Regions from separate parts of the Streptomyces sp. NPDC051976 genome, predicted to be linked through region 1. Evidence: riboswitches for the same ligand, from Rfam matches in the RefSeq annotation. Region 1 holds a riboswitch; each other region holds the start of a gene.
The links. Region 1 has a riboswitch for cobalamin ahead of metE (5-methyltetrahydropteroyltriglutamate--homocysteine S-methyltransferase). Riboswitches for the same ligand answer to the same signal wherever they lie in the genome.

Region 1 (7,844 bases):
GTCGATCGGCACCACCGGGGTCTCCACCAGGCCGTCGGTGTAGAGGGCGAGCATCGATCCCGGGGGAGCGGCGAAGGTGTGCACGTCGAACGGCTCCCGCAACGCGAACTCGGTGCCCAGACCGGGGTGCGGGTTCACGGTGAGCACTCTCGCGGACCCGTCGGGCAGCACCAGGATCGGCGGGAGGTGCCCCGCGCTGGACGTCACCACCTGGTGGCTGACCGGATCGTAGACCGCGATGCAGCAGGTCGATCCCAGGGCGCTGTAGCCCGCCGCCAGGCCCGCGTCCGCGTCGTCCAGCAGCGTGACCGTCTCGTCCAGGTGCTCCAGCACCTCGTCCGGCGCCAGCCCCGCCGAGAGCAGCGCCCGCGCCTCCATGCTGAGCTGGCCCATCGCCGCCGCGGCCCCCAGCCCGTGCCCGACGACGTCGCCGACCATCAGCGCGGTTCGGCCGCCCGGCAGCGGAAAGCTGTTCACCCAGTCACCGCCGACGCCCGCGCTGTCGGGTGTGGTGGGCTGGTACACGCTGGCCACCTCGATGGTGCCGCTGCCGGTGCGCGGCAGCAGCCGCCGCTGCAGCGCCAGCACCTGGGCGTGCTCGCGCTGGTGCTGACGGGCAAGGTCGACGTGGTGGGCGGTCCTGGCCACCAGTTCCTGCAGGTCCAGCAGCTCGCTGTCCTGGAACGGGCGGTCCGGCCGCCGCCAGATCTCCGCCACGCCCAGCACGATCGGCGGCGTGATGTCCGAGCCCTCCAGGACCAGCGGGATGCACGCCACGCTCACCGGACGGTCACCGGGCACCAGGGCGCGCACCAGCCGCGGATCGCCGAGCGCCCGCGCGATGGCCTCCCGGTGCGGGATCACGATCGCCTGGGCCACGTCGCCGCGCCTGACCGCGTCGGACAGCAGCCGGCTCGCCTCGACGGGCAGGCTGTCGCCGGGGGTCAGATAGCCGTCGGGCCACACCCGGTCCGGCACCAGGGCCGCCCGCCGCAGCCGGATACGCTCCTGCGCCTGCTCGGTGACCGCCTCGCCCGTCCACACCGCGTAGTCGAGGTCGACCGCGGCCACGTCCCCCCAGGCCAGCAGGGACTGCGCCAGCGACTGGGCGGTCTCGCCGATGTCCAGCGAGGTGCCGATCGCGGTCTCGGAGGCGTACAGGTGCAGCCGCTTGGCCATGGCGATCAGCGAGACGGTCAGGGCCTCGTCCGGCGCCGCGGCGGGCAGGATGCTCATGGAGACCACCAGCTCCGTGCCGTCCTCCCGGCGCAGCCGCTGCACCCGGGCGACATGTGCCTCGCCCGTCTCGACGACCTGCCGCAACCGCCGGATGACCGTCGGCACGTCCCCCGCGGGCAGCAGCTCGGCGAACGGCCTGCCCGCTGAGCCCCTGAGCCCCTCGAAGGCGGGCGCCTCCAGGTTGGAGCGGGTGATCCTCAGGTCCTGGTCCAGGTTGACGGCGCCGAGTATCTGCTCCTGGCTGCCGGTGGACCGCTCGCCCTGCCCGGGTGCGGGCACCGGGGGGTCGCTCGGTGTGGCGGCAGCACTGACCGCCGCCGTCGCCCCACCTCGCGGGAGGTAGTCCCCCAAGGCGCGGCTGACCTGGTCGAACGGCGACGACGACGAGGGGGAGGGTGTGGAGTCCATGCGGCGCTCCCAGCTCGCTCGCCAACCCCGGCATCTGACCGGAGGCGTATCCGAGTTTTCCGTGCGATGAAGCCCCGAGATCCCTACCGCACCCCCATTGAATAACACTCGTGCCCGCTTCGCCTGTACGAGCGCCGGTGACACGCGGTGACGGGCCCGCGGCAGGCGTGGGTACGGGCGCGGACGCGGCGCCGGTACGGGCACGGGGACGGGCGCGGGCCGGGGGGCCTGCCCCGGCCCGCGCCCGCTCCGGTCGGTCAGGACGCGGTCAGCTCGCCGCGTACCGTGCGGGCGGCCGTGACCAGGTTCTCCAGGGAGGCCCGGGTCTCGGGCCAGCCGCGGGTCTTCAGGCCGCAGTCCGGATTGACCCACAGGCGGTCCGCGGGGATGGCCCGCAGTCCGGTGCGGAGCAGCTCGGCCGCCTCGTCGGCGCCCGGCACCCGGGGCGAGTGGATGTCGTACACGCCCGGTCCCGCCTCGCGCGGGTAACCGTGGGCGGCGAGCTCGCGGGCCACCTGCATGTGGGAGCGGGCCGCCTCCAGGCTGATGACGTCGGCGTCCAGGTCGTCGATGGCGCCCACGATGTCGCCGAACTCCGCGTAGCACATGTGGGTGTGGATCTGGGTGTCCGGGCGCACGCCGCCGGTGGTGAGGCGGAAGGACGCGGTGGCCCAGTCCAGATACGCGGGCCGGTCGGCGGCGCGCAGCGGCAGCGTCTCGCGCAGCGCGGGCTCGTCGACCTGGACGACCGACGCGCCGGCCGCCTCCAGATCGGCCACCTCGTCGCGCAGGGCGAGCGCGACCTGCCGTGCGGTCTCGCCGAGCGGCTGGTCGTCGCGGACGAAGGACCAGGCCAGCATGGTGACCGGGCCGGTGAGCATGCCCTTGACGGGCCGCTGGGTGAGGGACTGGGCGTAGGACGTCCAGCGCACCGTCATCGGCGCGGGCCGCGAGATGTCACCGGCCAGGACCGGCGGCCGTACATAGCGGGTGCCGTACGACTGGACCCAGCCGTGCCGGGTGGCGAGGTAGCCGGTGAGCTGCTCGGCGAAGTACTGCACCATGTCGTTGCGTTCGGGCTCGCCGTGCACCAGGACGTCGATGCCCGTCTTCTCCTGGAAGGCGATCACCTCCTGGATCTCGGCCCTGATGCGCTCCTCGTACCCGGCCGTGTCGATCCGGGCCGCCCGCAGGTCGGCGCGCGCGGCGCGCAGCTCGTCGGTCTGCGGGAAGGAGCCGATGGTGGTGGTCGGCAGCAGCGGCAGACCGAGGTGCGCGCGCTGGGCCGCGGCCCGCTCGGCGTACGGCTGGGAGCGGCGGCCGTCCGCCTCGGTGATCGCGGCGGTACGGGCCCGCACCGCGGGGTCGCGGGTGAGGGTGGAGTGCGCGCGGGAGGCCAACCCGGCGCGGTTGGCGGCGAGTTCGCCCGCGATGGCGCCCGTGCCCTCCGCCAGACCGCGGGCCAGGGTGACGACCTCGGCCGCCTTCTGCCGGGCGAAGGCCAGCCAGCGCAGGATCTGCCCGTCGATGTCGCGCTCGGCCGCCGCGTCGAGCGGCACGTGCAGCAGCGAGCAGGAGGCCGCCACGTCGACCCGCCCGGCGAGGCCGAGGAGGGTGCCGAGGGTGGACAGCGACTTCTCAAGGTCGTTGACCCAGACGTTGCGGCCGTTGACGACGCCCGCCACCAGCCGCTTGCCGGGCAGGCCGCCGACGGCGGCGAGGTCGTCGAGGTTGGCGGCGGCGGGCCCGGTGAAGTCCAGGGCGAGACCGTCGACCGGGGCCTTGGCCAGCACCGGCAGCGCCTCGCCGAGCCGGTCGAAGTACGACGCGACCAGCAGCTTCGGCCGGTCGGTGAGGCTGCCGAGGTCGCGGTAGGCGCGGGCGGCGGCGTTCAGCTCGGCCGGGGTGCGGTCCTGGACGAGCGCGGGCTCGTCGAGCTGCACCCACTCGGCGCCGGCCGCGCGCAGGTCGCCGAGGACCGACGCGTACACCGGCAGCAGCCGGTCGAGCAGCGTGACCGGGGCGAAGTCCGAGGGCACCCCCGGCGCGGGCTTGGCCAGCAGCAGATAGCTGACCGGCCCGAGCAGGACGGGCCGCGCGGTGTGGCCGAGCGCGAGAGCCTCCCGCAACTCGCCCACCTGCTTGGCGGAGTCGGCGGTGAAGACGGTGTCCGGTCCCAACTCGGGCACCAGATAGTGGTAGTTGGTGTCGAACCACTTCGTCATCTCCAGCGGCGCCACGTCCTGGGTGCCACGGGCCATGGCGAAGTAGCCGTCGAGCGCGTCGGTTTCGACCGCGGCGCGGTGCCGGGCGGGGACGGCGCCGACCATCACGCTGGTGTCCAGGACGTGGTCGTAGTACGAGAAGTCACCGGTGGGCACCTCGTGGACGCCCGCCTCGGCCAACTGCCGCCAGTTCGCCCGGCGCAGGTCGGCGGCGGTGCGGTGGAGGGCGTCGGCGGTGACACGGCCCTTCCAGTACCCCTCGACGGCCGTCTTCAGTTCACGGTGGGGGCCCTGGCGGGGGTAGCCGTACACGGTCGCCCGTGCTGCCGCGGCTGCGGACTTCGCTGTCACGGAAATCTCCTTCGCGAGATGATTCCTGAACATCCCGGCGACGGGACGCGGACGCGAAGGGACTGCGCGACCGGCGGACGCGTGACGCGCCTTCCGCGCGTACGTCCGCCTGGTGTGCACGCCGACCCGCCCACGAGGTCACCGGGACACCGCACGCGATCGGTCGCGTACGGGCAACGGGCAGGTCTTCGGACTCGCGGGCACGCCTGCCGGGGCAGACACCTACTGGCCGTCGCTTCCCGGATCCCGCGGATCCAGTGCGTATGACGGCGGTTGTTCCCACTCACCGCTGCGGGGCAGTCCCGGATTCCCACCGGGTTCCCTCTTGCGACGCACCTGCCTGGCGGGCAGGGGCGAACCAGTTGCACACGCCACGTTAGGGGGCGGGCGCCCTCCTCGGCAGCACAGTTCGCCATCCGAAACGGATCACGCCCGGTTTCGGGCCTTCGCCCTCCCGCCGGCTGCTCGGGTCCGCCGGACTCATTGCGCGTTCATGACTGAATCTGGTACTAAACACTCACCTTCGAGCATGACGTGCTGATTCTCTGCTGTCGTGGCGGTCGAAGGTCTGACCAGCCTGATCGGAGGAGCCGGGTGAGGGACGCACGGGTGATCGCCGTCGACGTGGGCGGCGCGGACATCAAGGCGGGGCTCCTGGAGGACGCTTCGGCGCATGTCGGCGGATGGATACGGCGGCCGACCGGGCAGGCGGCGGGCCCCGAGCGGGTGATCGCGAGCATCGTCGAGCTCGTGGCCGAACTCCAGGCCCGGGCCGAGCGGGAGGGCGCGCCGGCGGCCGCGGTGGGGCTCGCCGTGCCCGGGATCGTGGACGAGGAGGCCGGGGTCGGGATCTACTCGGCGACCATCGGCTGGCGTGACGTGGCGTTCCAGGCGCTGATCGAGGAGCGCACCGGGCTGCCGACCGCGGTCTGCCACGACGTACGCGCCGGTGGCACGGCGGAGGCGCGGCTCGGTGCGGGCCGCGGCCGCGGCGACTTCCTCTTCGTCCCCGTGGGGGCCGGGATCGGCGCGGCGGTCATGACCAAGGGCCACGCGCGGACGGGCGCCACCCACCGGGCGGGGGAGATAGGCCATCTCGTCGTGCGCCCCGACGGTGAGCGTTGCGCGTGCGGGGCCCACGGCTGCGCCGAGGCGTATGCCTCCGCGCCCGCCATCGCCCGCCGCTACCTGGCCGCCACAGGCCGGTCCGCCGAGCCCGCCGAGGTCGCCCGGCGCGCCGCCGCGGACGACATGGCGGCAGGCGCCGTATGGGACGACGCGGTCGAGGCGCTCGCCGACGCGCTGCTCGCGACCGTCTCGGTGCTCGACCCCTCGCTGATCGTGCTGGGCGGCGGTCTGGCCCGCTCCGGCGGCCAGCTGCTCTTCCCGCTGGAGAACGCGATGATCTCCCGGGCCGGCGTCCAGGCGATCCCGCCGCTCGCCCCCGCCGTGCTCGGCGACCGCGCCGGGTGCGTCGGCGCCGGCCTGGCCGCCATGGACCTCGCCGCACGGCTGCGGACGAGCCGCCGCCGGGTCACGGTGTTCGCCCGCTGACGCCCGCACGGACACGCCGGCCTCCTTCATGTGCCGGGGTGATGGTTTCCGCCAGGTTTTCGCCCCCGGTGGGTTTCATCCGGCCTTCTCCGGTACTTTCCTGCGGTCGCCGAAGGTGGCCGCTATCTTCGGAAAGTACTGATCCGAGCGAATCGGGGCAGGCGTGGGGGGAGTGGAGGGGACTGTGGGGCATGAGGGGCGACCCTTATGGCGCAGGAGCACAGCCTGTGGCAACGAAGGTGAGTGTGTGGAGGTCGCCTTGGGACATGAGCAGGTGCTCGCCCGTGACTCCAAGAACCCTTCAGGTCCGACGCTGAGCTTCACCGGCTCCGCATGGACGTTCTTTCTCCATGCCGTCGTCTCAGGGGAGTTCGACGGCTCATGACGATCTCTTCACAGCGGCAAGGGGGCGAGGTCTGATGGACACCAGGGAAATCACCGCGCAGCGGTCGGGGACACCTTCTCCGCGGCCATCCGGCGGGGTCGGCGAGGTCCTGCTCTTCACGGTGTCCACCGGAGTCGCCGCCACGATGGTCGCGGCGGCGTGCTCGCTCCTGGTCTCCGGTACGTCGGCCAAGCTCCTGGTGTGGATCGTGACCGCGCTGCTGGTGTCCGTGGTCGCGGGACTGTGGCGCGCCTCGGTCTCGGTCACGGGGCACCAGCGCGGTCTCGGTTCCCTTCCTCCGTTCGATCGTCGGGCGGGCTCTCCGAGGTAGCCGACTGCCGACGGCCCGTCAGGAGCCGTCGGCCGCCGAAGAACGCCAGACCGCTGACGCCCGAGCCGCCGAGGACGGTGCTGGCCACCAGGCCGAGGAACGGCAGATGCATCCCCGCCACGGCGTGGATCACGATGTACGCGCCCAGCACGATGACGACGAGCAGCATCAGCACGATGACGCCCACCGCCCGCATGATCTTGAGATCCGCCGTGCTGCGGGCGTTCTCGATCGCGATCAGGTTGCGCGTGCGCTCGGCGCTCTCGCTGGCCCGCAATTTCACCAGGTTGTCAGTGGGACACCCCGCCTCTTCCTCGGACTGTGTCGGTTCCGTTCCGGACGTGCTGGTGCGCACCCACTCTCGCAGGCGCTGGGCTATCGACCCCAAGCCCATGCAGACCCCTCCCCTGAATCCGCCACCGGTGTTGGGAAACGGGGCCTCAGCTCACGCCGAGGTCCTCTTTGATGCGGCGGATCAGGTTCAGCGAGTCGTTCTCGTCAAGTGACCTGTCCATCAGCGTCTCGAAGCACTCCTGGTAACGCCCCAGGAGATCCATGTCCTCGCCGCCGGTCATGCTTCCGGCGGCGTGTTCCAGGTACAGCAGGTCGTCGTCCTCCTCGAACGTGAGCAGGACGAAGCTGCCCAGGGTGCTGTAGTGCGCGCCGGACTCGAACGGGAGGACCCGGATCGACACGTCGTCCCGTGCCCCGAACGCCTCCAGCGCGTCGAGTTGGCCGCGCATGACCTCGCGCCCGCCGACCTGGCGGCGCAGGGCCGCCTCGTCGAGGACGAACCGGGCCGGGGGCCGGCTCCGGCCGTTGAACATCCGCTCCTGCCGGAGCATGCGCAACTCGACCAGCCGCTCCAGGCGCTTGCCCTCCAGGCCGCGCGCCTCGAGCAGTGCGGTGGCGTACTGGTGCGTGTGCAGATGACCGGGCACCACGATCGGGTGGTACGTGCGCAGCGACGTGGCCGCCGTCTCGTAGCCCAGGTACTTGGCGAACTGCGGGTTGAGCACGTCGTGGAAGGACGACCACCAGCTCGCCCCCTTGCTGCCCCGGGCGGCCGCCTCCAACTCCGTGACCTTCCGCGGGTCGCGGACCTGATAGAGCTTCAGCAGGGCGCGCAGGTCGGTCACCGACACACCGACCGTGCCGGTCTCCACGCGGATGAGCTTGGAGGGCGACCACTCCAGGGCCGTCGCGGCATCACGCTGCGTCAGCTTGGCGCCCTCGCGCGCGTCGCGCAGCGCGAGGCGCAACTTGCGCCTGTTGAGGCTGGGATCGTCCTGGGGTGTCATTCGCCGCTCCTTCGTCGTGCACCTACCCGGGGCAACGGGGGCCATGCTCA
Region 2 (7,844 bases), on a different contig from region 1:
GTTCCGCCCCGGGCCGGTCTTCACCCATCTGCTGCTGGCCGACGAGATCAACCGCACCCCGCCCAAGACCCAGGCCGCGCTGCTGGAGGCGATGGCCGAGTCGCAGGTGTCGGTCGACGGCAGCACCCGCCCGCTGCCCGACCCCTTCGTGGTGATCGCGACGGCCAACCCGATCGAGTACGAGGGCACGTACACCCTCCCCGAGGCGCAGCTCGACCGGTTCCTGCTGCGGGTACGGATGGGCTATCTGTCGGCGCCGCAGGAGACCGGGATGCTGCGGGCGCGCCTCGACCGTGCCGCGCCCGAGGCGGTGCTGCGCACCCTCAGCGGGCCCGGCGAGGTGCTGGCGATGCGGGCGGCGGTGGAGCGCGTCGAGGTCGAGGACGACCTGCTGGCGTACGTGGTGGCACTGGTCGGCGCGACCCGTGCGCACCCGCACATCCAGGTCGGCGCCTCGCCCCGCGGCGGCCTGGCACTGGTCCAGCTCGCCCGCGCCCGCGCGCTGCTCTCCTTGCGCGACTACGTGACCCCGGAGGACGTCAAGGCGGTCGCGGTGCCCGCGCTGGCACACCGGGTCACGCTCAAACCGGAGCTGTGGGTACGGCAGATCGACTCCGACGAGGTGATCCGCGAGATCGTCAGGTCCGTCGCCGCGCCGAAGACGGTGCCGCTGGCGCAGCGGGCCCCGGTCGCCTCATGACCGACCGCGCCGCGGCCGCCGTGGACCGGGCGCTCGGCGGAGCCCAGCCCGAGACCGGCCGCCCCGCGGAACCGCCGCCGCCCCCGCCGACCGGCTGGCGGGCGGGTGAGCGCGCCCTCGGTCTCGCCACCGTCGCCGCGGTGGCCGTGGCCGCCGCGCTGGTCACCGGCCGTCCCTGGCTGCTGGCGCTGGCCGCCGCACCGCTGGCCCTGCTCGCCCTCGCGCTGCCCCGCGAGCCACGCGCCACGCACATGGCCGTGACCGTGGACGTACCGGCGCGGCGGCTGTTCGAGAACGAGCAGGTGACCGCGCGGATCACTGTCACCCACGACGGCGGCGCCGGACGGCTCGACCCGGGCGTCACCCTGGGGCCCGGCGTACGCCTGGACCATCTCACCGTGGGGCGGTCGCTGATCGAGCTGCGGCTGACCGCGACCCGCTGGGGCCGCTGGTCGCTCGGCACCGTCGACGTCGACCTCTACGACAGCGGCGGCGTCGCCCGCCGCACGGTGCGCGCCGACCTCGGCGAGATCGCGGTCTTCCCGCTGCCGACCCGTACCGGCATCACCCCGATCCCCGTCCGGCTGCCGCAGCGCCTCGGCGAGCACACCTCGGTGCAGCGCGGCGAGGGCGTCGAGGTCACCGGCGTCCACCCGTACGTCATCGGCGAACGGCAGCGGCGCATCCACTGGCCGGCGACCACCCGCCGCGGCTCCCTGCAACTGCACCAGTTCGCCGCCGAGCGCGCCGCCGACACCGTCGTGCTGCTGGACGTGCTCACCGACGTCCGCGACCCGGCCACCGCGACGTCGTCGCTGGACGAGACCTTCCGCGCCGCCGCCGGACTGGTGCGGGCGTATCTGCGCACCCACGACCGGGTCGGCGTGGTCTCGGTCGGCGGCGTGACCCGCTGGCTGCAACCGGGCAGCGGCGGCGGGTACTTCTACCGGATCATCGAGAGCGTGCTGGAGGTCCGCAAGGACCTGGCCCACCGCGCCGACGGCGTCAGAAGCCTGCCGCCGCCCGCCCTGCCGGAGGGCGCCCTGGTCTATGTCTTCACCCCGCTGACCGACCAGCGCATCCTCGACGTCCTGCACCAGGTACGCGCCCGGGCCAACCCGATGGTGGTCGTGGAGATCCCGTCCGGCGACCCGGAGACCGAACGCGGCGACAGCGCCGCGGAACTCGCCCTGCGGCTGTGGCGCGCCGACCGCGACGCGATGCGGTTCGCCCTCACCCGCAGCGGCATCGCCGTCGTCACCCACGAGCCGGGCCGCACCCTCGACCTGGCGCTGGCGCCCCTCCTGCGCACCCGTATCCAGGGAGCCCGCCGATGACCTCGCCGACCGCCTCGCCGACCGCCCCGACCGCGGGCACCACCGGCGCCGGCCGCGCGCCGCTCTCAGGCGACCGGCTCGCCGCCCGCTGCCTGGGCACCGCCCTCGCCGTGGCTGCCTGTAACCCGCCGGCGGCCGTACGGGTCACCCCGGCCGCGCTGCTGGGGATCGCCCTCGTCGCGGCGGCCGCGTGGTGGGCGGCGCCGATCGTGGACGCGCGGCCGGTGCAGAATTCGCTGCGCTGGTTCCATGTGGCGGAGCGACGGCGGACGACCCTGCTCGCCGCGGGCTCGGTGGTGCTGGCGGCGGTGTCGGACCCGCCGGTCTGGCTCGCGGCCTGCGTGACCGGGCTGTTCGTCGCCTACCTGCTGGTCACCGACGTCTGGACCCGCGGCTCCACCGCGCCTCCCGGCGCGGTCACCCGGACCCCGGCGCTGACGGCGGCGGGCGCCGCCGCGGTCGTCTTCCTGGTCGCCACCGTCCCGCTGGCCGCCACCAGTTGGGCCCGGCTCCCGGCCGCCCTCGCCCTGGCCGCGACCGCCGCCTGCGTCGCCCTGGCCCTGCGAGGCCCCCGGCCACCGCGCTGAACAGCCCGAACGCAGGACACCGCGGGCGCGGCGTGCGGTAGGGTCGGTGCCGTCAGTGACCGACCGCGAGAAGCCGGGGAGGTGGGAACCATCACCGCTGCGACAGGCCGGGTGCTCCCGCCGTACGGCCGTGCGGTCTCTCCGACGTAGGTGAGGCCGGGGAGCGCCCCATGGGCTTCCCGAAAGGCTTTCATGTCGGACTTCGTCACACCCCTGCGCGAATCCACCGTCGTCACCACCCTCAGAACCGCGGGCTGCGTCTTCGCCGAGGACGAGGCGCGGATCCTCGTCTCCTCCGCACGTACTCCCGGAGAACTCGCCGCCATGGTGGAGCGGCGGGTGGCCGGACTGCCCCTCGAACACGTCGTCGGCTGGGCGGAGTTCTGCGGTCTGCGGATCGCCGTCGACCCCGGGGTGTTCGTGCCCCGCCGCCGCACCGAGTTCCTGGTCCGGCAGGCCGCCGCACTCGTCTCGCCCGGCGCCGTCGTGGTCGACCTGTGCTGCGGCGCGGGCGCGATAGGCGCCGCGCTGGCCGCGGCCCACGACGACATCACCCTGCACGCCGCCGACCTCGACCCGGCGGCGGTGGTCTGCGCCCGGCGCAATCTGGGCGCGGGGGGCGGTCTGGTCCACGAGGGCGACCTCTACGCGGCGCTGCCCGCCGCACTGCGCGGCCGGATCGGCGTGCTGGCCGCCAACGTGCCCTACGTGCCCAGCGAATCGGTCGGCTTCCTGCCGGCCGAGGCCCGCGACCACGAGGCGCTCCTCGCCCTCGACGGCGGCCCCGACGGCCTCGACGTGATGCGCCGGGTGGTGGCCGGGGCGCCGTCCTGGCTGGCCCCGGGCGGCTCGCTGCTCGTCGAGACCAGCGAGCGCCAGGCGCCGCCCGCCGTGGAGATCTTCACCGCGGGCGGCCTGACCACCCGGGTGGCGACCTCGGAGGAGCTCTACGCGACCGTAGTGATCGGCACCCGCCCCGCCCTCCCGGCGGGCGACGCCACGTCGCGGACACGCCCTGGGCCGCGTTTCCGCGGATCACGCGTGGACCGCCCATGACTCGCCGACAGGCGAGTGCCTTACTCCGGCCGGTCGAGCGCGCAGTCCCCGCACAGCGCGCCCGCCCGGTCGGGTGCCGCGCGGTAGATGAGACAGCAGCTGCGGCGGCGGAAGGCGCGGCCGGGCGGGGCCGCCGTCGTGCTCGTACCGGCCAGCGGCGGCCGGTCGAGCAGCAGCGCGGTCACGGCGCGTACCCGGGCGGCGGACGCCGGGCGGGCGGCGGCGAGCATGGTGGCGGCGCCGTTCAGGGCCGAGGCGGTGTTGCCCCACAGGATGTGCGGGGACACCCGCCACGGCGCGACGGCGTCGGCCAACTCGCGTACCGGGCCGTCGAGTACGTGCCGGGCGAGCGCGTCGGCGAGCCGTTCAGGATCGGCGTCGGCGTCGGCGTCGGCGCCGACGGTGACGGCGGAGTGCGGGAGCGACAGCGGCCAGGGTCCGCCGAGGGTGGGCTGCCAGCGCAGCCGCGCCAGGCTCACCCCGGTCGGGGCGGCGCCGCCCAGCACGGCGACGGCGAGTGCGGGGGAGACCAGCCGTGCCACCAGGCCGAGATGGGCCACGGACGCGGCGACCCGCTCCTCGACGGCGTCCGGCCGCTGCCCGCCGCCCGCCGCGAGAAAGCCGCGGACGGCCGCGATCCGCTCGCCCAGGACGGCGGGATCGTGGGCGAGTTCGCCCATCGAGCGCCACGGCTCGCGCGGCGGCGCGTCGTCGGGGTGTGTCAGGGCGGCGAAGAACGGCCCGAGCGCGGCCAGTTCGGCGATCAGCGGCTCCGCGGTGGAGGCGGAGGCCGGGTCCGTGAACGACGCAGGGGCCGGCGGCTGGGCGGCCGCCGGCCCCGCTTGAGTCGGTTCGCTCACGCGCCGACCGGGTCCACCCGGGTGGCGCGGGCGGAGGCCGTCGCCGCCCGCGGGCTCAGCACCCGCTCGGCCAGCGGCCCGAAGGCCAGCCCGATCACCGTCCACAGCAGGAGCTGCGCGGCCACCGAGTAGAAGCGGAAGGAGAACAGCACGTCGGCCGGGAACCCCGGATAGACGATCCTGCCCTTCCCGTCGGTCAGCGGCAGCGGCGTCTCGGTCGCGTGGTTGCCGAAGTGCTCCTTGTTGTACGCGAGATGGCCGAGCGACGGCAGGACGAGCATCACCACGCCGATCGCCACCACGAACGCCCCGGCGGCCAGCAGACTGGCGTTCCAGTTGCCGTACCGCTCCTTGAGGCGCTGGCCGAGCCACACCGCCCCGACCAGGAACAGCAGCGAGAACAGCACCATCAGCAGATACAGGCCGCTGCGGGCCTTGATGGTGTCCTCGTGGCCGATGGCGGGCGGATTGGCCGGGTACTTCAGGAACGGCACCAGGTAGATGCCGAGGAACCCGCCGCCCGCGACCAGCAGCGCCAGGGGACGCGCCCGCAGCCCGCCGGTACGGCCCAGGCACACGCAGTACGCCACGGCGAAGAGCGCGCCCATCGCCATGCCGAAGAAGATCATGCCGACGCCGATACCGACGTTGGCCTGGATGCTCCGGCTGAACAGATCGGGGCCCGCCGCCTCCGCGGGCAGCCCCGCGGCCTTGTCGAGCGCCGCCTGCGCGGCGTCCCGGCCACTCTCGTAGTCGATCGCCTTGTTGATCTGCGGCTCGGCGAAGATCCTGGCGAACAGGAACGCGAGCAGGCCGGCCACCGCGCCGACGAGGACGCCGCGCAGGATGAGTTTCTTTTCCATGTCGAGTTTTCCGTCGGTCCGCTCAGCCGGTCAGTGGCAGGGGAAGCCGAGGAAGTGGCGGGCGTCGTGCACGAACTCGTGGATGTGCATGTCCTTGCCGAACACGGAGACGGCGCCCTGGTCGACACCGATGAAGTAGTAGACGGCGAACGCCAGAAGCGCGGTGCCGACCAGCCACATCACCGCCTTCGAGATGGGCATGACAATCGGCGTGGCGGACGTGGTGGGTGCGGACACACTGCTCACGGGTGAGCCTCCTTCAGGGATTCAGCGTCCCTCGGTCGAATGGGGCGTCGTGACGGCGAAGTATCTGACTCACCGGTTGTCTCCTCGATGGACACCGGATTCACAGTGGCGCGACCGTGCCGGATTCTCACCAGCTTCCTCACGCCATCACGGGACAAAGCGTATGGGCGGCTGAATGGGCACGTCAATCGTGCCCACCCCGGCTGTGACATACGCCGCTTGACCGCCGCGGCGCATCAACCGATCGGTGGACCACCGGGATCCACCGGATCGGCGCCAGGAGCCGCCCGCTGGTCGATCCGCCGGAAGGGCCCCGCACGGGATTGTCGAGTCAACGGCAGAACGCCGGACGGTCGCCCGAGGAGGCACGGGGAATGTCGGTCATCGAGGTCGAGCACCTGCACAAGCGGTACGGGAACGACGTGGCGGTCCACGACGTGTCGTTCAGCGTCGAGGAGGGCGAGATCTTCGGCGTCCTCGGCCCCAACGGGGCGGGCAAGACCACCACCGTCGAGTGCCTGTCGGGCCTGCGCCCCGCCGACGGCGGCCGGGTCTCCGTCCTCGGCCTCGACCCGCGCGCCGACCGCGACGCGCTGCGCCAGGTGCTGGGCGTACAACTCCAGGAGAGCGGCCTGCCGGACAAGTTGAAGGTCCGCGAGGCGCTGGAGCTGTACGCGTCCTTCTACGAGCGGCCGGTCGAGGTGGCGCCGCTGATGGAGCGGTTGGGGCTGGCGGACAAGGCGGACACCCGGTTCAAGAACCTCTCCGGGGGCCAGAAGCAGCGGCTGGCCATCGCGCTGGCGATGGTCGGCGGCCCGAAGGTGGTGATCCTCGACGAACTGACCACCGGGCTCGACCCGCACGCCCGCCGGAGCACCTGGGAACTGGTGGAGCAGGTCCGCGACGCGGGCGTCACCGTCCTGCTGGTCACCCACTTCATGGAGGAGGCCGAGCGGCTGTGCGACCGGCTCGCGCTGATCGACTCCGGGCGCGTGGTGGCCGTCGACACCCCCGCCGGGCTGGCCTCGCGCGGCGGGCAGACCCAGCGGATGCGGTTCCGGCCGTCGGCGCCGCTCGACGAGGAGCTGCTGCGGGCACTGCCCGAGGTGACCACCGTGACCTGGCACGGCCCGCAGATCGAGATCGGCGGCACCGGGAACCTGGTGCAGGCCGTCACCTCGCTGCTGGCCCGCCGCCACATCATCGCCGCCGACCTGCGGGTCGAACAGGCCAGCCTCGACGACGCCTTCATCGCGCTGACCGGCCGCGACGAGCTGGTCTGAACCCGCCCCCTTCCGCCCCTCACCCGAACCACCAGAAGGAGAACCAGACATGAGCGTGCAGGCCCTGCCCACCCTCAGGATGACCAGGAAGGGCTTCCGCACCCTGACCGTCACCCAGGCGAAGCTGCTGCTGCGCGAGCCCGCCGCACTGATCTGGCTGGTCCTGCCGGTGGCGATGGTGGTGATCTTCGGCAACATCCCGGCGTTCCAGACCGCGCAGAAGACCCTGGACGGCAAGAGCGTCATCGACGTCTACGTCCCCACCATCGCCGCGATGGTCCCGCTGTTCGTGGCCTTCACCGCACTGCCGACGACGATGGCCTCCTTCCGCGAGAAGGGCGTGCTGCGCAGGCTGTCGGTGAGCCCGGTGCCCGCCGCCGGGATGCTCGCCGCGCTGCTCGCGGTGGTCGCCGCCGTAGCCGCCGTCGGGGTCGTGCTGATCACCTCCATCGGCGCGCTGGCCTTCGACGTCCAGGCGCCGGCGAACCTCGGCACGGTCTTCGTCGCCTTCCTGCTCGGCAGCACGGCCGTCTTCGCCCTCGGCCTGATCGTCGCCGCCCTCGCCAGGACCGCGGGCGAGGCCAGCGGCCTGGGGGTGCCGCTGATGGTGCTCAACTTCTTCTTCAGCGGCCTGTACTTCCCCGTGGCCCAGATGCCGCACGTGCTGCAGCGCATCGGCGAGTTCGTCCCCTTCGGCGCGGTGATGGCGGCCTGGGCGGGCACCGGATCGCTATGGCAGCACCTGGCCGTGCTGGCGGCGTACACCGTGATCGGCAGCCTGGTCGCCGCCCGCGTGTTCCGTTGGGAATGATGGACCGGTGAACGAGGATGTCGCGCAGGAGCGCCGTGAGCGGCTCCTGGAGAACCTGCCCTACATGGGCCTCGCCGTCTCCCTCGTGCTCGTCGTGGCCC
Region 3 (7,844 bases), on a different contig from region 1:
CGACGGCACCGGCTCCGGTGCCACCCGTGACCCGCACGACCAGGGCGAGCCCGGCCACCCCGGGCACCTCAGCCACTTGAGCCACCACAGCGACGGCGGCGCGCACTGGTCACCGGAGCGCGAGTGCGGGATAGCGGCGCCCGCCGCCCTGGTGCGCGGTCTGCTCGACAGCTGGGTCGCCGACAGCCCCGACACCCGCGACTGGCGCGACCTCGAAGAGGTCACCTGAAAGGACCCCGCCCCGCCTTCCGGTAAGGCCCCGTACCCTGGGACGGTTCACTTACAGGTTTCCGGAAGGCGTACGGCGGAGATGTCCCAGCAGAACACCGAGCACGGCCATGGTCACCACCACCACGCGCACGACCACGGCCATGACCACGATCATGACCACGGACACGGTCACGCGGCGCCCTCGGAGGAGTTCTTCGACGACGTGACCGACGCCGAGGCGCGGGAGAAGGCGCACCGCGAGCGCGGCACCGCCCGCCCGATCACGGTCGTCGGCAATCCGGTGCTGCACCGCGAGTGCGAGGACGTCACCGCCTTCGACGACGAGCTGGCCGCCCTGATCGACGACATGTTCGCCAGCCAGCGCGCCGCCGAGGGCGTGGGCCTGGCCGCCAACCAGATCGGCGTCCCGCTGAAGGTCTTCGTATACGACTGCCCCGACGACGACAACGCCCGCCACGTCGGCGCCATCTGCAACCCGGTCCTCGACGAGCTGCCCGCCGACCGCCGTATCCTCGACGACTCCAACGAGGGCTGCCTGTCCGTGCCCGGCGCCTACATGGAGCTGGCCCGCCCCGACTACGCCGTCGTCCGCGGCCAGGACCCGCAGGGCAACCCCATCACCGTGCACGGCACGGGCTACTTCGCCCGCTGCCTCCAGCACGAGACCGACCACCTCTACGGCCGCCTCTACATCGACCGCCTCTCCAAGCGCGACCGCAAGGACGTCATGCGGCAGATGTCCGAGGCCACCCCGAAGTTCGAGACGGTCCCCAACGACTGAGCCCCCGCCGAACGCGGCGGTGCGCCCCGGGACATCCCGGGGCGCACCGGCGCGGTCAGCGGGCAGGGATCAGAAGTCCTCGTCCAGGGCGACCGAGCCCTCTACCGCGACCTGGTAGGCGGAGGGGCGGCGTTCGAAGAAGTTGGTGAGTTCCTGGACGCCCTGGAGCTCCATGAAGGAGAAGGGGTTCTCCGAGCCGTAGAGCGGGGGGAAGCCGAGGCGGGTGAGTCGCTGGTCGGCCACGCACTCGAGGTAGGCGCGCATGGACTCGGTGTTCATGCCGGGCAGGCCGTCGCCGCAGAGGTCGCGGCCGAACTGCAGCTCGGCGTCGACGGCCTCGCGGAGCATGTCGGTGACCTGCGTGCGCAGTGCGTCGTCGAAGAGGTCCGGCTCCTCCTTGCGTACGGTGTCGACGACGTCGAAGGCGAAGCTCATGTGCATCGTCTCGTCGCGGAAGACCCAGTTGGTGCCGGTCGCGAGCCCGTGCAGCAGCCCGCGGGAGCGGAACCAGTAGACGTACGCGAAGGCGCCGTAGAAGAACAGGCCCTCGATGCAGGCCGCGAAGCAGATCAGGTTGAGCAGGAAGCGGCGGCGGTCGGCCTTGGTCTCCAGCCGCTCGATCTTCTCCACCGAGTCCATCCAGCGGAAGCAGAACCGGGCCTTCTCCCGGATGGACGGGATCTCCTCGACGGCGTCGAACGCGGCGGCGCGGTCGGCCGGATCGGGCAGGTAGGTGTCGAGCAGCGTCAGATAGAACTGGACGTGCACGGCCTCCTCGAAGAGCTGCCGGGACAGGTAGAGCCGGGCCTCGGGCGAGTTGATGTGCTTGTAGAGGGTGAGCACCAGGTTGTTGGAGACGATCGAGTCGCCGGTCGCGAAGAAGGCGACGAGGCGGCCGATCATGTGCTGCTCGCCGGGGGTGAGCTTGGCGAGGTCGGCCACGTCGGAGTGGAGGTCGACCTCCTCCACGGTCCAGGTGTTCTTGATGGCGTCGCGGTAGCGCTCGTAGAAGTCGGGGTAGCGCATCGGGCGCAGGGTCAGCTCGAAGCCCGGGTCGAGCAGGTTCTTCTCCGCCGCGGGGGTGGTCGTGGTCATTACTGGCAGGCCTCGCAGGACTCGGGGTTCTCAAGGGAGCAGGCGATCGCGTCGGGGTCGACGGCGACCGGTACGGGGACGGGGGTGGCCGTCGCCGCCCGCGCCGCGCGGGCGATCCGCGTCGCCGGGCGCGACCGCAGGTAGTACGTGGTCTTCAGGCCCTGCTTCCAGGCGTACGCGTACATCGAGCTGAGCTTGCCGATGGTCGGCGTCTCCAGGAACAGGTTGAGCGACTGGCTCTGGTCCAGGAACGGGGTACGGGCCGCGGCCATGTCGATCAGCGCGCGCTGCGGGATCTCCCACGCGGTGCGGTACAGGTCGCGCACCTCGGCCGGGATCCAGCTGAAGCCGCTGACCGAGCCGTTGGCGTCGCGCAGCGCCTCGCGGGACTGGGCGTCCCAGACGCCGAGCCGCTTGAGGTCGGCGACCAGGTAGGAGTTGACCTGGAGGAACTCGCCCGACAGCGTCTCGCGCTTGAAGAGGTTGGAGACCTGCGGCTCGATGCACTCGTAGACACCGGCGATGGACGCGATGGTGGCGGTCGGCGCGATGGCCAGCAGCAGCGAGTTGCGCATACCGGTGGCGGCCACCCGGGCGCGCAGCGCCGCCCAGCGCTGCGGCCAGTGCGGCTGCGTGGCGAAGTGGTCCGGGTGCAGTACGCCCGCGGCGGTACGGGTCTGGTCCCAGGCCGGCAGCGGGCCGTTGCGCTCGGCGAGGTCGCAGGACGCCTCGTAGGCGGCGAGCATGATCCGCTCGGCGATCCGGGTGGAGAGCGCCTTCGCCTCGGCGGAGTCGAAGGGCAGCCGCAACTGGAAGAAGACGTCCTGCAGGCCCATCACCCCCAGACCCACCGGGCGCCAGCGGGAGTTGGAGCGGCCGGCCTGCTCGGTCGGGTAGAAGTTGATGTCCACGACGCGGTCGAGGAAGGTCACGGCGGTGCGGACGGTCGCGTCCAGCCGCTCCCAGTCCATCTCCCGGCCCTCGCCGCCGCCGGGCAGCACGAAGGCGCCGAGGTTGACCGAGCCCAGGTTGCACACGGCGGTCTCGGAGTCGTCGGTGACCTCCAGGATCTCGGTGCACAGGTTGGACGAGTGGACGGTACGGCCGGGCAGCGCGGTCTGGTTGGCCGTACGGTTCGAGGCGTCCTTGAAGGTCATCCAGCCGTTGCCGGTCTGCGCCAGGGTGCGCATCATGCGGCCGTACAGCTCGCGCGCCGGGAGGGTCCGCTGGGCCAGTCCCGCGGCCTCGGCCGCCCGGTACGCGGCGTCGAAGTCGTCGCCCCACAGGTCGACCAGCTCGGGGACGTCGGCGGGGGAGAAGAGCGACCAGTCGGCGTCGGCCTCGACGCGGCGCATGAACTCGTCGGGGATCCAGTGCGCGAGGTTGAGGTTGTGGGTACGCCGGGCGTCCTCACCGGTGTTGTCGCGCAGCTCCAGGAACTCCTCGATGTCGGAGTGCCAGGTCTCCAGGTAGACGGCGGCGGCGCCCTTGCGCCGCCCGCCCTGGTTGACCGCGGCGACCGAGGCGTCGAGCGTCTTGAGGAACGGCACGATGCCGTTGGAGTGGCCGTTGGTGCCGCGGATCAGCGAGCCGCGGGAGCGGATGCGCGAGTAGGACAGGCCGATGCCGCCCGCGTGCTTGGAGAGCCTGGCGACCTGGTGGTAGCGGTCGTAGATCGAGTCCAGCTCGTCCAGCGGGGAGTCCAGCAGGTAGCAGGAGGACATCTGCGGGTGCCGGGTACCGGAGTTGAACAGGGTGGGGGAGCTGGGCAGGTAGTCCAGCGCGCTCATCAGCCGGTAGAGCGCGGCCACCTCGTCGGCGGCCCGGACGCTGTCGTCCTCGGCCAGACCGCAGGCGACGCGCAGCATGAAGTGCTGCGGGGTCTCCACGACCTGACGGGTGATCGGGTGCCGCAGCAGATAGCGGCTGTGCAGGGTGCGCAGCCCGAAGTAGCCGAAGCGGTCGTCGGCGCCGTCGTCCAGTGCCTGGCCGACCAGCGCGTCGAGCCGCGCCTGGTGCAGGGCGACGAACTCCGCCGTACGGTCGGCGATCAGGCCCTCGCGGTGGCCGACGGCGACCGACGCGGAGAAGGACACCGCGCCCTGCCCGGCGGCCTCGTCGGCGATCGCCCGGGTCAGCAGGCGCGCGGCCAGCCGGGAGTACGCGGGGTCCTCGGAGATCAGCCCGGCGGCGGCCTCGGTGGCGAGTCCGCGCAGTTCCGCGGCGTCGGAGGCGGCGTTGCGGCCGCGCAGCGCGGCCGCGGCCACCCGGCCGGGGTCGGTGTCCGGGAGGTCGGCCGTGAGCCGGATCAGCGTGCGCAGCAGGTCGGCGCCGGGTCCGTCGTCGGGCTCGCCGGGAGGGGGAGCCGCGGCCGGGGACACGCGGGGGGAAGCGAGCCGGAGGTCGGCTGCGGCGGGGTCTGCGGGCGCGATGGTCACGGTGGTGCGGTCTCCCTCATGCGCGGCGGCGGCCACGCGCGAGGGCAGGCAGGCGGGCAGCCGGGCACACGCCCGCACACATCGGGCAGGGGCATGCCGCACCGCGTCCGCCGGCCCAATCCGCGAGGCCCGGACACAACTGCGCCCGGTGGCCGGGCGCGCGGTCGGCAGGTCCTCGGACTGTGCGGGGCGCACGCGTGGCACGCACCGCTCACCGTTGCGGGGCAGCGCCGGATTCACACCGGCTTCCCCTGCTCGACAGCGAGGTCGAGCATACATGTAGTGGTGCCCTATCCAGGCACCACCACATGTTGTGTCGCTTGCGACTTTCGGGAATAAACAGCCGTCTGTCGCAGGGCGGTTCAGGCGGCCCGGTCGTACTGCGGCCGGCGGCTCTCGGCGGCGCGGGCGGCGTCCGCGGCGCGGAGCTGCGCGGTGATCCGGGCCTCGGCGCGCAGGCCCAGCGCGGGGACGAAGGTGAGGACGAGGAGGAGGACGGAAAGGGCGGCGATGTCGAGGAGTGCGGTCATGGGTCAATCGTGCTCTCGCTGCTTACTCGCGAACAGTGGCAGCGCTGCCGCACTACCGCAACATCCTGCCAAGTGGCATCCTCGGATCCATGCTGAAGAACGTCGCCGCCGTCCTCCTCGAAGGGGTGCATCCGTTCGAACTGGGCGTGGTCTGCGAGGTGTTCGGCCTCGACCGCAGCGACGAGGGGCTGCCCTCCTACGACTTCGCGGTGGTCTCCGCCGAGGGGCCGCTCCTGCGCACCCACGCCGGGTTCGACCTGTCCGCGCCGTACGACCTCGACCGGCTGGACGAGGCCGACCTGATCGCGGTGCCCGCCGGGGACTCCTATGTCGAGCGGGACTTCCCGCCCGAGGTGCTGCGGGCGCTCAACCGCGCCGTCGAGCGCGGCGCGTGGGTGCTCAGCGTCTGCTCGGGGGTCTTCGTGCTGGCCGCCGCAGGGCTGCTCGACGACCGCCGCTGCGCGGCGCACTGGCGCCACACCGAAACGCTGGCCCGCCGCTATCCGCAGATCACCGTGGAGCCGGACGTGCTGTACGTGGACGACGCCGGGGTGATCACCTCGGCGGGCACCGCGGCCGGGATCGACGCCTGCCTGCACCTGGTCCGCAAGGAGCAGGGCAGCGCCGTGGCCAACGGCATCGCCCGCCGGATGGTGGTGCCGCCGCATCGCGAGGGCGGCCAGGCGCAGTACGTGGACCGGCCGCTGCCGCGCGCCCAGAGCGACACGGTCACCGGGGTGCTCTCCTGGATGGAGCGCCATCTGGACCGCGAGGTGACGGTGGAGGAGCTGGCGGCGCGGGCCCACATGTCGCCGCGCACCTTCGCCCGCCGCTTCCAGCAGGAGACGGGCACGACGCCGTATCGCTGGCTGCTGGGCCAGCGGGTCCTCTTGGCGAGGGAGCTGCTGGAGGGTACCGACGCCACGATCGATTCCATCGCGGTACGGGCCGGGTTCGGCGCCGCCGCGACCCTGCGCCACCACTTCCTCCGGTGGACCGGCACCACCCCCCACGCCTACCGCCGCGCCTTCCGCGGCCCGGCCGCGCTTGCGGAGGTCGTGCCCCGATAGGGGCGCGGGGAAGCGCGCTGCGCTTGCGGAGGGCCTGCTTTTCAGGGGCGCGGGGAACTGCGCGACAAGCCCCCACCGGCCGGTGGTCCGAAGACAACCGATCTGCCCCTCTGGGGCCGGTGGTGACGTGCAGGAGCGCGACGGCTGGTCGCGCAGTTCCCCGCGCCCCTACGGGGCACGTACCTACGCGCCCGCGGGCTCCGGCAGGCCCGGGGGGATTTCGGGCTCGCCCGGCTCGCCCGCGCCGACGGGGCGCCCCGCCTCCGGGGCGGCGTCGACGAGATAGTCGCCCCGCGAGGTCTCATCGGCGCCCTCGGGCGCCTTGAGGGCGCGCAGGACCAGGGTGAGGACCACCGCGGCGCCGATGTTCAGGACGAACGCGGTCAGACCGATGTACCCCTTCTCGCCGATCCACGGAATCATGTCCGAGCTGCCGCCGAAGTGCGCCTGCGTCGGGCTGTGCTGGTCGTACGCCTTCCAGGTGCCGTAGCCCATGCCCGCGGCCCAGCCGGCGAGCAGCGCCCAGCGGTGGAACCAGCGGGTGAACAGGCCGCCCACTATGGCGGGGACGGTCTGCAGGATCCAGATGCCGCCCAGCAGCTGGAAGTTGATGGCCACCGTCTTGTCCATGGTGAGGACGAAGACCAGCGCGCCGACCTTCACCAGCAGCGAGACCGCCTTGGACACCCGGGTCTGCTGCTCGGGCGTGGCGTCCGGCTTGAGCAGGTCCTTGTAGATGTTGCGGGTGAACAGGTTCGCCGCCGCGATCGACATGATCGCGGCCGGGACCAGCGCCCCGATGCCGATCGCGGCGAAGGCCACCCCGGCGAACCACGAGGGGAACATGTTCTCGAAGAGCTGCGGGATCGCGAGCTGCGCGTTGTAGCCCTTGATGCCCTTGCCGACGCCCGCGGCCAGCGCCATGAAGCCGAGCATCGCCAGCAGGCCCAGCATCAGCGAGTACAGCGGCAGGATGGTGGTGTTGCGGCGGATCACGTTGCGGCTCTTGCTGGAGAGCACCGCGGTGACCGAGTGCGGGTACAGGAACAGCGCCATCGCCGAGCCCATCGCCAGCGTGGCGTACGCCCACTGCGCCTGCGGCCCGGTCACCAGCGAACCGCGGGGTTTCCCGGTCGCCGGGTTCTTCACCGAGTACGCGGCCGACGCCTTGCTGAAGATGTCGTCGAACCCGCCGAGCTTGTACGGGATGTAGATGATCGCCACCGCGATGACGATGTAGATCAGCGCGTCCTTGACGAAGGCGATCAGCGCGGGCGCGCGCAGCCCCGAGGAGTACGTGTACGCCGCCAGCACACCGAAGGCGATCAGCAGCGGCAGGTCCTTGACGAACCAGTTCGACGAGTCGCTGCCGCCGATGCCCATCACGTCCAGCACGGCCTGGATGCCGACGAGTTGGAGCGCGATGTACGGCATCGTCGCCAGGATGCCGGTGACCGCGACCGCCACCGACAGGCTCTTGGAGCCGAACCGGCCGCGGATGAAGTCCGAGGACGTCACGTAGCCGTGCTTGTGCGAGACCGACCACAGCCGCGGCAGGAAGAGGAAGACCAGCGGGTAGGTGATGATCGTGTACGGGACGGCGAAGAAGCCCGCCGCACCCGCGCCGTAGATCGCCGCCGGGACGGCCACGAAGGTGTACGCGGTGTACAGGTCGCCGCCGAGCAGGAACCATGTCACC
Region 4 (7,844 bases), on a different contig from region 1:
AGGCTTTCTCCAGGGAGTCCTGCACCGCGGGTTCCTTTACACGTTGGCCGTTGCCGCGCGCTCGTGGTGGGCAGTAGCGTCCCGCCACACCACCGAGCCACACGGACTCCAGGGGCAGCATTATGACCACCGTCAACGGCGGTATCTCGTTCTGGTACGCGCGCACCGGCATTCCCGTACCCCGCGAGCCGCTGCCCGGGGACGGGGACGCCGACGTGGTGATCGTCGGCGGCGGCTACACGGGGCTGTGGACGGCGTACTACCTGAAGAAGGCCGTGCCGTTCCTGCGGATCACCGTGCTGGAGGCGAAGTTCTGCGGGTACGGCGCGTCCGGACGCAACGGCGGCTGGCTCTACAACGGGATCGCGGGCCGCGACCGGTACGCCAAGCTGCACGGGCACGAGGCCGCCAGGACGCTCCAGCTGGCGATGAACGACACCGTGGACGAGGTGGTGCGGGTCGCCGCGCAGGAGGGCATCGACGCGGACATCCAGCGCGGCGGGGTGCTGGAAGTGGCGTACTCCCCCGCCCAGTTGGCGCGGCTGAAGGCGTACCACGCGACCGAGACCGCGTTCGGCGAGAAGGACCGGGTGCTGCTGGGCGCGGCGGAGTCGGCGGGCCGGATCAGGGTGGCGGGCACCGTCGGCGGCACCTGGACGCCGCACGGCGCGCGGGTCCACCCGGTGAAGCTGGTTCAGGGGGTCGCGGCGGCGGCCGAGCGGCTCGGCGTGGTCATCCACGAGTCGACGCCGGTCACCGAGATCCGCCCGAAGCACGCGGTCACCCCGTACGGCACGGTGCGGGCGCCGTACGTGCTGCGCTGCACCGAGGGCTTCACCGCCTCGCTCAAGGGGCAGCGGCGGACCTGGCTGCCGATGAACTCCTCGATGATCGCCACCGAGCCGCTGCCGCCGGAGATCTGGGAGACGATCGGCTGGGAGGGCGGCGAGACGCTCGGCGACATGGCGCACGCGTACGTCTACGCCCAGCGCACCGCCGACGGCCGGATCGCGCTGGGCGGCCGCGGTGTCCCGTACCGCTTCGGGTCCCGTACCGACAACGACGGGCGCACCCAGGCGGCGACCGTCGAGGCGCTGCGCGAGGTGCTGGTGCGGCTGTTCCCCTCGACGGCGGGGGTGGCGATCGACCACGCCTGGTCGGGGGTGCTCGGGGTGCCGCGCGACTGGTGCGCCAGTGTGCAGCTCGACCGCAGTACGGGGCTCGGCTGGGCGGGCGGCTACGTCGGCAGCGGGGTGGCCACCGCGAACCTGGCGGCGCGCACGCTGCGGGATCTGGTCCAGCTCGACTCGGGGCAGGGCCAGCGGACCGAGCTGACCGCTCTGCCGTGGGTGGGGCACCGGGTGCGGCGCTGGGAGCCCGAGCCGTTCCGCTGGGTGGGGGTGCGCGGGATGTACGCGGCCTACCGCGGCGCCGACCGCAGGGAGTTGTCGGGGCGGAGCGCGGCGACCGATCCGGTGGCGCGGTACGCGGACCGGATCTCTGGGCGGCACTGAGCTTCCGGACCGGGCCTGCGGACCGGGCTTCCAGGAGGCACTGACTCAGCCCTGGGCGAACACCGGGCGGCGGCGGATCGGGGTGCCGCGGGGCATGGTTGCGGCCTCGCGGCCCGCACTTCGGGGTCCGATCCAGCCGATCGCCCCGATACTGGCGACATACACCGGGCCACCGGCACCGCAAAGCCGCTGTCAGTTCACCTTCCGTTCATTCACAGTCCGTACGGTCGCCTCGCCACTGTCCGCTCGAACGAATGCCTGGGTCCATGGAACACATCACGCTCCTGATCGGAATCGTGATCGCCACCGCACTCGTGTTCGACTTCACGAACGGTTTCCACGACACCGCCAACGCAATGGCCACCACCATTTCGACCGGCGCGCTCAAGCCCAAGACGGCGGTGGCCATGTCCGCCGTACTCAACCTCGTCGGCGCCTTCCTCTCGGTGGAGGTCGCCAAGACCATCTCCGGCGGGATCATCGACGAGTCCGCCGGGATCAGACCCGAAGTGATCTTCGCGGGCCTGGTCGGCGCGATCGTCTGGAATCTGCTGACATGGCTGGCGGGACTGCCCTCCAGCTCCTCCCACGCACTCTTCGGCGGCCTGATCGGCGCCACGCTGGTCTCGGTCGGCACGCACGGCGTGCACGGCCAGGCCGTCGTCATGAAGGTGCTCATCCCCGCCGTCGCCGCGCCGATCGTGGCCGGCCTGGCCTCGACGCTCGCCACCCGGCTCACCTACCGGATCGGCCGCGACGCCGACCCGCAGGCCACGTCCAGGGGTTACCGCGCCGGGCAGATCGCCTCGGCCGGCCTGGTCTCCCTCGCCCACGGCACCAACGACGCACAGAAGACCATGGGTGTGATCACGCTCACGCTGATCACCGGTGGCATCGTCGCCCCGCACTCCGACCCGCCGCTGTGGGTCATCGTCTCGGCCGGTACGGCGATCGCGCTCGGCACCTACCTGGGCGGCTGGCGGATCATCCGCACCATGGGCAAGGGCATCACCGACATCCAGCCGCAGCAGGGCTTCGCCGCCCAGACCGGCGCCGCGGCCACCATCCTCGCCTCGTCTCATCTCGGCTTCGCGCTGTCCACCACGCAGGTCTGCTCCGGTTCCGTGATGGGCGCGGGGCTGGGCCGCAGCGGAGCGGTGGTCCGGTGGAGCACCGCGGGCCGCATGGTCGCCGCATGGGGCCTGACGCTGCCCGCGGCCGGTCTGGTCGCGGCGGGCGCCGCGCTCCTGGCCGACGAGGGCGCCTGGGGCATCACCGCCGTCGCCGTACTCGGCCTCGCGGTCTGCGCCGCCATCCGCACCGCCTCGCGCCGCAAGCCGGTCACCCACGCCAACGTCAACGACCCCGAGACCGGGTTCGCCACGGAGCCGCAGGGCGCGGTCACGGCCGCGATCGCCGCGGTCATCCCGCCGCCCGCCGGCGCCACCCCGCCCGTCAACGACGCCGTTCCCGGCGCCGCGGCCACGGCCTGACACCCCGGCACCCGGACCGGACAAGGACACGCACATGACCATCGACTGGCAGGCCCTCGGCACCGTCCTCGGCGTCACCCTGGTGGCGACCGTGGGCCTGGTGGGCCTCTTCACCCTCGGCATCGTCGGTCTGTCCAAGACCGCCCCCGCCGCCGGCGGACAGGGCGGGGGCGGCGCCGCCGTGCTCGCCCGCGCCGCCGGCTACCTCTGCTTCGCGGCCTGCGCGGCGGCGGTCTCCTGGGGCATCTACCTGATCGTCGCCTGACCCCGGCCCGCACCCGCGGGCCACGCGCCACGCCACCTCGGCGGCCGTCGACTCCGGTCGGCGGCCGCCGTCGTGGTGTGGACCTGGACACACTCAGTCTGCCCAGGTCAAGGGTCAGTTGACGGGCCTGCGCGCACGTGGTGGACTGCGGAGGCCATGCGGCGGCAGGAGAGGAAGTCCGGTGCGAATCCGGCGCGGTCCCGCCACTGTCACCGGGGAGTGCACTCCCAACCCGTACGTCACGGCCGGAAGTCCGGCTGGAAGACCGGGAGTGCGTAGATCCGGGAGCCAGGAGACTCTCACCGCCGGTACGTCGAGCCAGGGCGCGGACCCTGAGTGAGGACTTCTGCCATGCCCGGCACGCGAAGCGCGCGAGCGGTCCGCCCCACGGACCCCGACACGCCCACGCCCTCCCCCGCGTTCCCCGCGGATGTGACGGCGGCCTGAACAGATGCGTGCCGACCGCGTTTTCGCGTACGGCGCCACGCTCGGCTTTCTCGGCGACCTCCTCGCGGGCGACCCGCGCCGCGGCCATCCGGTCGCGGCCTTCGGGCGCGCGGCGGGTGCGCTGGAACGCCGGCTGTGGCGCGACGACCGGGCCAGTGGCGCGGTCTTCACGGCGCTGTGCGCCGGGGGTGCCGTGGGCGGCGCCGCGCTCGCCCAGCGAGCCGTACGCTCCTGCGCCGCGCTCTCCGTGGCGCTGACCGCCGCCGCGACCTGGTCGGTGCTGGGCGGTGAGTCGCTGGCCCGCGAGGCGCGGCTGATCGGGGCGGCGCTGGAGGCCGGCGATCTGGCGGCCGCCCGCGCGCGGCTGCCGCATCTGTGCGGACGCGACCCGCAGGCGCTGGACGCGGCGGGCATCGCGCGGGCCGTCGTCGAGTCGGTCGCCGAGAACACCTCGGACGCCGTCGTCGGCGCCCTGGTGTGGGGCGCCGCGGGCGGAGTGCCGGGCCTCGTCGGCTTCCGCGCGGTCAACACCCTGGACGCGATGGTCGGCCACCGGTCGCCGCGCTTCCTGCGCTTCGGGTGGGCCGCCGCCCGTCTCGACGACGTCGCGGGCTGGCCGGGCGCCCGGCTCACCGCCGGCCTCGCGGCGCTCGCCGGACCCGATCCGCGCGGCGCGCTGCGCGTGTGGCGGCGGGACGCGGCGCTGCACCCCAGCCCCAACGCGGGCCCGGTGGAAGCCGCGTTCGCCGGGGCGCTGCGGCTGCGGCTGGGCGGCACGCTGTCCTACGCGGGCCGCACCGAGCACCGCCCGGTCCTGGGCGCGGACCTGCCGCCGCCCACCGCCGCCGACATCGCCCGCGCCGTCCGGCTCTCCCGCCGCGTCAGCGCCCTGGCCCTGGCCACCGCCGCCACCGCCCGTCTGACCGCCGCCGCGATCCGCCGTGCCCGGCGGGGTGGTTCCGCCGTGTCCGGCGGGCATCAACCGAAGGGGGGACCGAAGTGAGCCCGAGAGGTGGGGGGTTGCTTGTCGCCGGGACGACGTCGGACGCCGGGAAGAGCGTGGTGACCGCGGGCATCTGCCGCTGGCTGGTCCGGCAGGGCGTGCGCGTGGCGCCGTTCAAGGCGCAGAACATGTCGCTGAACTCGTTCGTCACCCGCGAGGGCGCCGAGATCGGGCGGGCCCAGGCGATGCAGGCGCAGGCGGCCCGCGTGGAGCCGTCGGCGCTGATGAACCCGGTGCTGCTCAAGCCCGGCAGCGACCGCAGCAGCCAGGTGGTGCTGCTGGGCAAGGCGGTGGGCGAGATGAGCGCCCGCGGCTACCACGGCGAGCGGCGGCCCGCGCTGCTGGAGACCGTCGCCGGGTGCCTGGAGGAGCTGCGCGGCCGGTACGACGCGGTGATCTGCGAGGGCGCGGGCAGCCCGGCGGAGATCAACCTGCGGCGTACCGACATCGTCAACATGGGCCTGGCCCGTAGGGCCGGACTGCCGGTGGTGGTGGTCGGCGACATCGACCGCGGCGGCGTCTTCGCCTCCTTCTTCGGCACCACCGCCCTGCTCGCGCCCGAGGACCAGGCGCTGGTCGCGGGCTATCTCGTCAACAAGTTCCGCGGCGACGTCTCCCTGCTCCAGCCCGGCCTGGACATGCTGGACAAGCTCACCGGCCGCCCCACCCTCGGCGTGCTGCCGTACGCGCACGGCCTGGGCATCGACGAGGAGGACGGGCTCAACGTCTCCTTGCGGGGCGCCGTTCGGGAGTCCGTGGTGCGGCCGCCGCACGGCGAGGACGTGCTGCGGGTCGCGGTCGCCGCGGTACCGCTGATGTCGAACTTCACCGACGTGGACGCGCTCGCCGCCGAACCCGGTGTCGTGGTGCGGTTCGTGGACCGGCCGCAGGAGCTGGCGGACGCCGATCTGGTGGTGCTGCCCGGCACCCGGGGCACCGTGCGGGCGCTGGAGTGGCTGCGCGCCCGCGGCCTGGCCGACGCGGTGGTGCGGCGGGCCGCGGAGGGCCGCCCGGTGCTGGGCGTCTGCGGCGGCTTCCAGATGCTCGGGACCCGGATCGACGACGACGTCGAGTCGAAGGCGGGCAGCGTCGCCGGTCTCGGCCTGCTGCCGGTACGGGTGCGGTTCGCCGCCGAGAAGACGCTGGCCCGGCCGGTCGGCGAGGCGTACGGGGAACGCGTCGAGGGGTACGAGATCCACCACGGCGTGGCCGAGGTCGGCGGCGGCGACGAGGAGTTCCTCGACGGCTGCAGGTCGGGCGCGGTCTGGGGCACCCACTGGCACGGCTCGCTGGAGAGCGACGGCTTCCGCCGGGCGTTCCTGCGGCGGGTCGCGGCCATGGCGGGCCGCCGGTTCGTCCCGGCGCCCGACACCGCGTTCGGCGCGCTGCGCGAGGAGCAGCTCGACCGGCTCGGCGATCTCATCGAGGAGCACGCGGACACCGCGGCGCTGCTGCGGCTGATCGAGGACGGCGCGCCCGCCGGACTCCCGTTCGTCCCCCCGGGGGCCCCGTGACCACCCCATCCGCGATCCCTGTGATCAGCGGTATCCGCGACAACGAGGAGGCAGCGTGACCCCGTACCCGTTCACCGCCCTGGTGGGCCAGGAGGACCTGCGGCTGGCGCTGCTGCTGAACGCGGTGAGCCCGGCGGTCGGCGGCGTCCTGGTCCGCGGCGAGAAGGGCACCGCCAAGTCGACGGCGGTACGCGCCCTGTCCTCGCTGCTGCCGGAGGTGGGCGTCGTGCCCGGCTGCCGGTTCTCCTGCGACCCCGCCGCGCCCGACCCGGCGTGCCCCGACGGCCCGCACGCCGCCGATGTCCGCCCCGGATCGCGGGCGGCCCGGATGGTGGAGCTGCCGGTCGGCGCCTCGGAGGACCGCCTCGTCGGCGCGCTGGACATCGAACGCGCCCTGGCCGAGGGCGTCAAGGCGTTCGAGCCCGGCCTGCTGGCGGCGGCCCACCGAGGTCTGCTCTACGTCGACGAGGTCAACCTGCTCCACGACCACCTGGTGGACCTGCTGCTGGACGCCGCCGCGATGGGCGCCAGCTACGTCGAGCGCGAGGGCGTCTCGGTCCGGCACGCGGCCCGCTTCCTGCTGGTCGGCACGATGAACCCCGAAGAGGGCGAGCTGCGGCCGCAGTTGCTCGACCGGTTCGGTCTGACGGTGGAGGTCACCGCCTCCCGCGAGACCGACGAGCGGGTGGAGGTGGTCAGGCGGCGGCTCGCGTACGACGCCGACCCGGCCGGTTTCGCGGCGCGTTGGGCCGCCGAGGAGCAGGCGGTACGCGAACAGATCACCACGGCACGGGAGTTGCTGCCGACGGTGCGGCTCGGCGACAGCGCGCTGCGCCAGATCGCCGCGACCTGCGCGGCGTTCGAGGTGGACGGGATGCGGGCTGACATCGTGATGGCCCGCGCCGCGACGGCGCTGGCCGCGTGGGCGGGCCGTACGGAGGTGCTTCCCGAGGACGTACGGCAGGCCGCGCTGCTCGCGCTGCCGCACCGGCGCCGCCGCAACCCCTTCGACGCGCCCGGCCTCGACGAGGACAAGCTCGACGAGACGCTGGAGCGGTCCCGCGGCGAGGACGAGGACGACCCGGACCCGGACGGCGGTCCTGACGGCGACGGGCCGGACGACGGCGGTGGCCCCGGTGGCGACCGGCCGCCCGCCGACGGCCCCGAGGAGAGCCGGGCGCCCGACAGCGGCGAGCGCGAGCCCGGTGTGCCCGAGCCGCGTGAGTCCGAACCGGAGGTGCCCGAGCCCCGGCCCGCCCTCGCCGGCGGCGGCGAGCAGGCGGCGGTCGGCGCCGCGGAACCCTTCAAGGCACGGCACTTCGACGTGCCGGGGCTGGGCGAGGGCGCGGCCGGACGGCGCTCCCGGGCCCGTACCGCGCACGGCCGCACCACCGGGGCGCGGCGGCCCCAGGGCCAGCTCACCAAGCTGCATCTGGCCGCCACCGTCCAGGCGGCGGCCCCGCACCAGCACGCCCGCGGCCGGTCGGGGCCCGGCCTCGTGGTGCGCCGCGACGATCTGCGGCAGGCCGTCCGCGAGGGCCGCGAGGGCAATCTCGTGCTGTTCGTCGTCGACGCCTCCGGTTCGATGGCCGCGCGGCAGCGCATGAG

Region 2: it holds a riboswitch for cobalamin, as region 1 does, so the genes downstream of both, AB0M29_RS29370 (CbtB-domain containing protein) here and metE (5-methyltetrahydropteroyltriglutamate--homocysteine S-methyltransferase) in region 1, are expected to answer to the same signal.
Region 3: it holds a riboswitch for cobalamin, as region 1 does, so the genes downstream of both, AB0M29_RS32585 (ribonucleoside-diphosphate reductase subunit alpha) here and metE (5-methyltetrahydropteroyltriglutamate--homocysteine S-methyltransferase) in region 1, are expected to answer to the same signal.
Region 4: it holds a riboswitch for cobalamin, as region 1 does, so the genes downstream of both, AB0M29_RS19730 (cobalamin biosynthesis protein) here and metE (5-methyltetrahydropteroyltriglutamate--homocysteine S-methyltransferase) in region 1, are expected to answer to the same signal.

The regions. Positions count from the first base shown of each region.
Region 1 is NZ_JBFAXL010000010.1:175,664-183,507, forward strand. It holds gene AB0M29_RS14050 (SpoIIE family protein phosphatase) at 1-1,647, opposite strand, end outside; gene metE (5-methyltetrahydropteroyltriglutamate--homocysteine S-methyltransferase) at 1,905-4,223, opposite strand; cobalamin riboswitch at 4,385-4,601, opposite strand; gene AB0M29_RS14060 (ROK family protein) at 4,818-5,777, shown strand; gene AB0M29_RS14065 (DUF397 domain-containing protein) at 5,962-6,162, shown strand; gene AB0M29_RS14070 (hypothetical protein) at 6,426-6,848, opposite strand; gene AB0M29_RS14075 (helix-turn-helix transcriptional regulator) at 6,934-7,794, opposite strand.
Region 2 is NZ_JBFAXL010000036.1:11,078-18,921, forward strand. It holds gene AB0M29_RS29340 (MoxR family ATPase) at 1-700, shown strand, start outside; gene AB0M29_RS29345 (DUF58 domain-containing protein) at 697-2,037, shown strand; gene AB0M29_RS29350 (hypothetical protein) at 2,034-2,624, shown strand; gene AB0M29_RS29355 (putative protein N(5)-glutamine methyltransferase) at 2,817-3,680, shown strand; gene AB0M29_RS29360 ((2Fe-2S)-binding protein) at 3,701-4,540, opposite strand; gene AB0M29_RS29365 (CbtA family protein) at 4,537-5,403, opposite strand; gene AB0M29_RS29370 (CbtB-domain containing protein) at 5,434-5,583, opposite strand; cobalamin riboswitch at 5,686-5,813, opposite strand; gene AB0M29_RS29375 (ABC transporter ATP-binding protein) at 6,024-6,932, shown strand; gene AB0M29_RS29380 (ABC transporter permease) at 6,982-7,743, shown strand; gene AB0M29_RS29385 (sensor histidine kinase) at 7,751-7,844, shown strand, end outside.
Region 3 is NZ_JBFAXL010000044.1:6,458-14,301, reverse strand. It holds gene AB0M29_RS32600 (hypothetical protein) at 1-229, shown strand, start outside; gene def (peptide deformylase) at 311-1,012, shown strand; gene AB0M29_RS32590 (ribonucleotide-diphosphate reductase subunit beta) at 1,082-2,107, opposite strand; gene AB0M29_RS32585 (ribonucleoside-diphosphate reductase subunit alpha) at 2,107-4,488, opposite strand; cobalamin riboswitch at 4,694-4,866, opposite strand; gene AB0M29_RS32580 (hypothetical protein) at 4,908-5,075, opposite strand; gene AB0M29_RS32575 (helix-turn-helix domain-containing protein) at 5,165-6,145, shown strand; gene mctP (monocarboxylate uptake permease MctP) at 6,329-7,844, opposite strand, start outside.
Region 4 is NZ_JBFAXL010000018.1:66,874-74,717, reverse strand. It holds gene AB0M29_RS19750 (class II aldolase/adducin family protein) at 1-25, opposite strand, end outside; gene AB0M29_RS19745 (FAD-dependent oxidoreductase) at 123-1,514, shown strand; gene AB0M29_RS19740 (inorganic phosphate transporter) at 1,781-3,007, shown strand; gene AB0M29_RS19735 (hypothetical protein) at 3,042-3,272, shown strand; cobalamin riboswitch at 3,442-3,571, shown strand; gene AB0M29_RS19730 (cobalamin biosynthesis protein) at 3,724-4,722, shown strand; gene AB0M29_RS19725 (cobyric acid synthase) at 4,740-6,236, shown strand; gene AB0M29_RS19720 (putative cobaltochelatase) at 6,292-7,844, shown strand, end outside.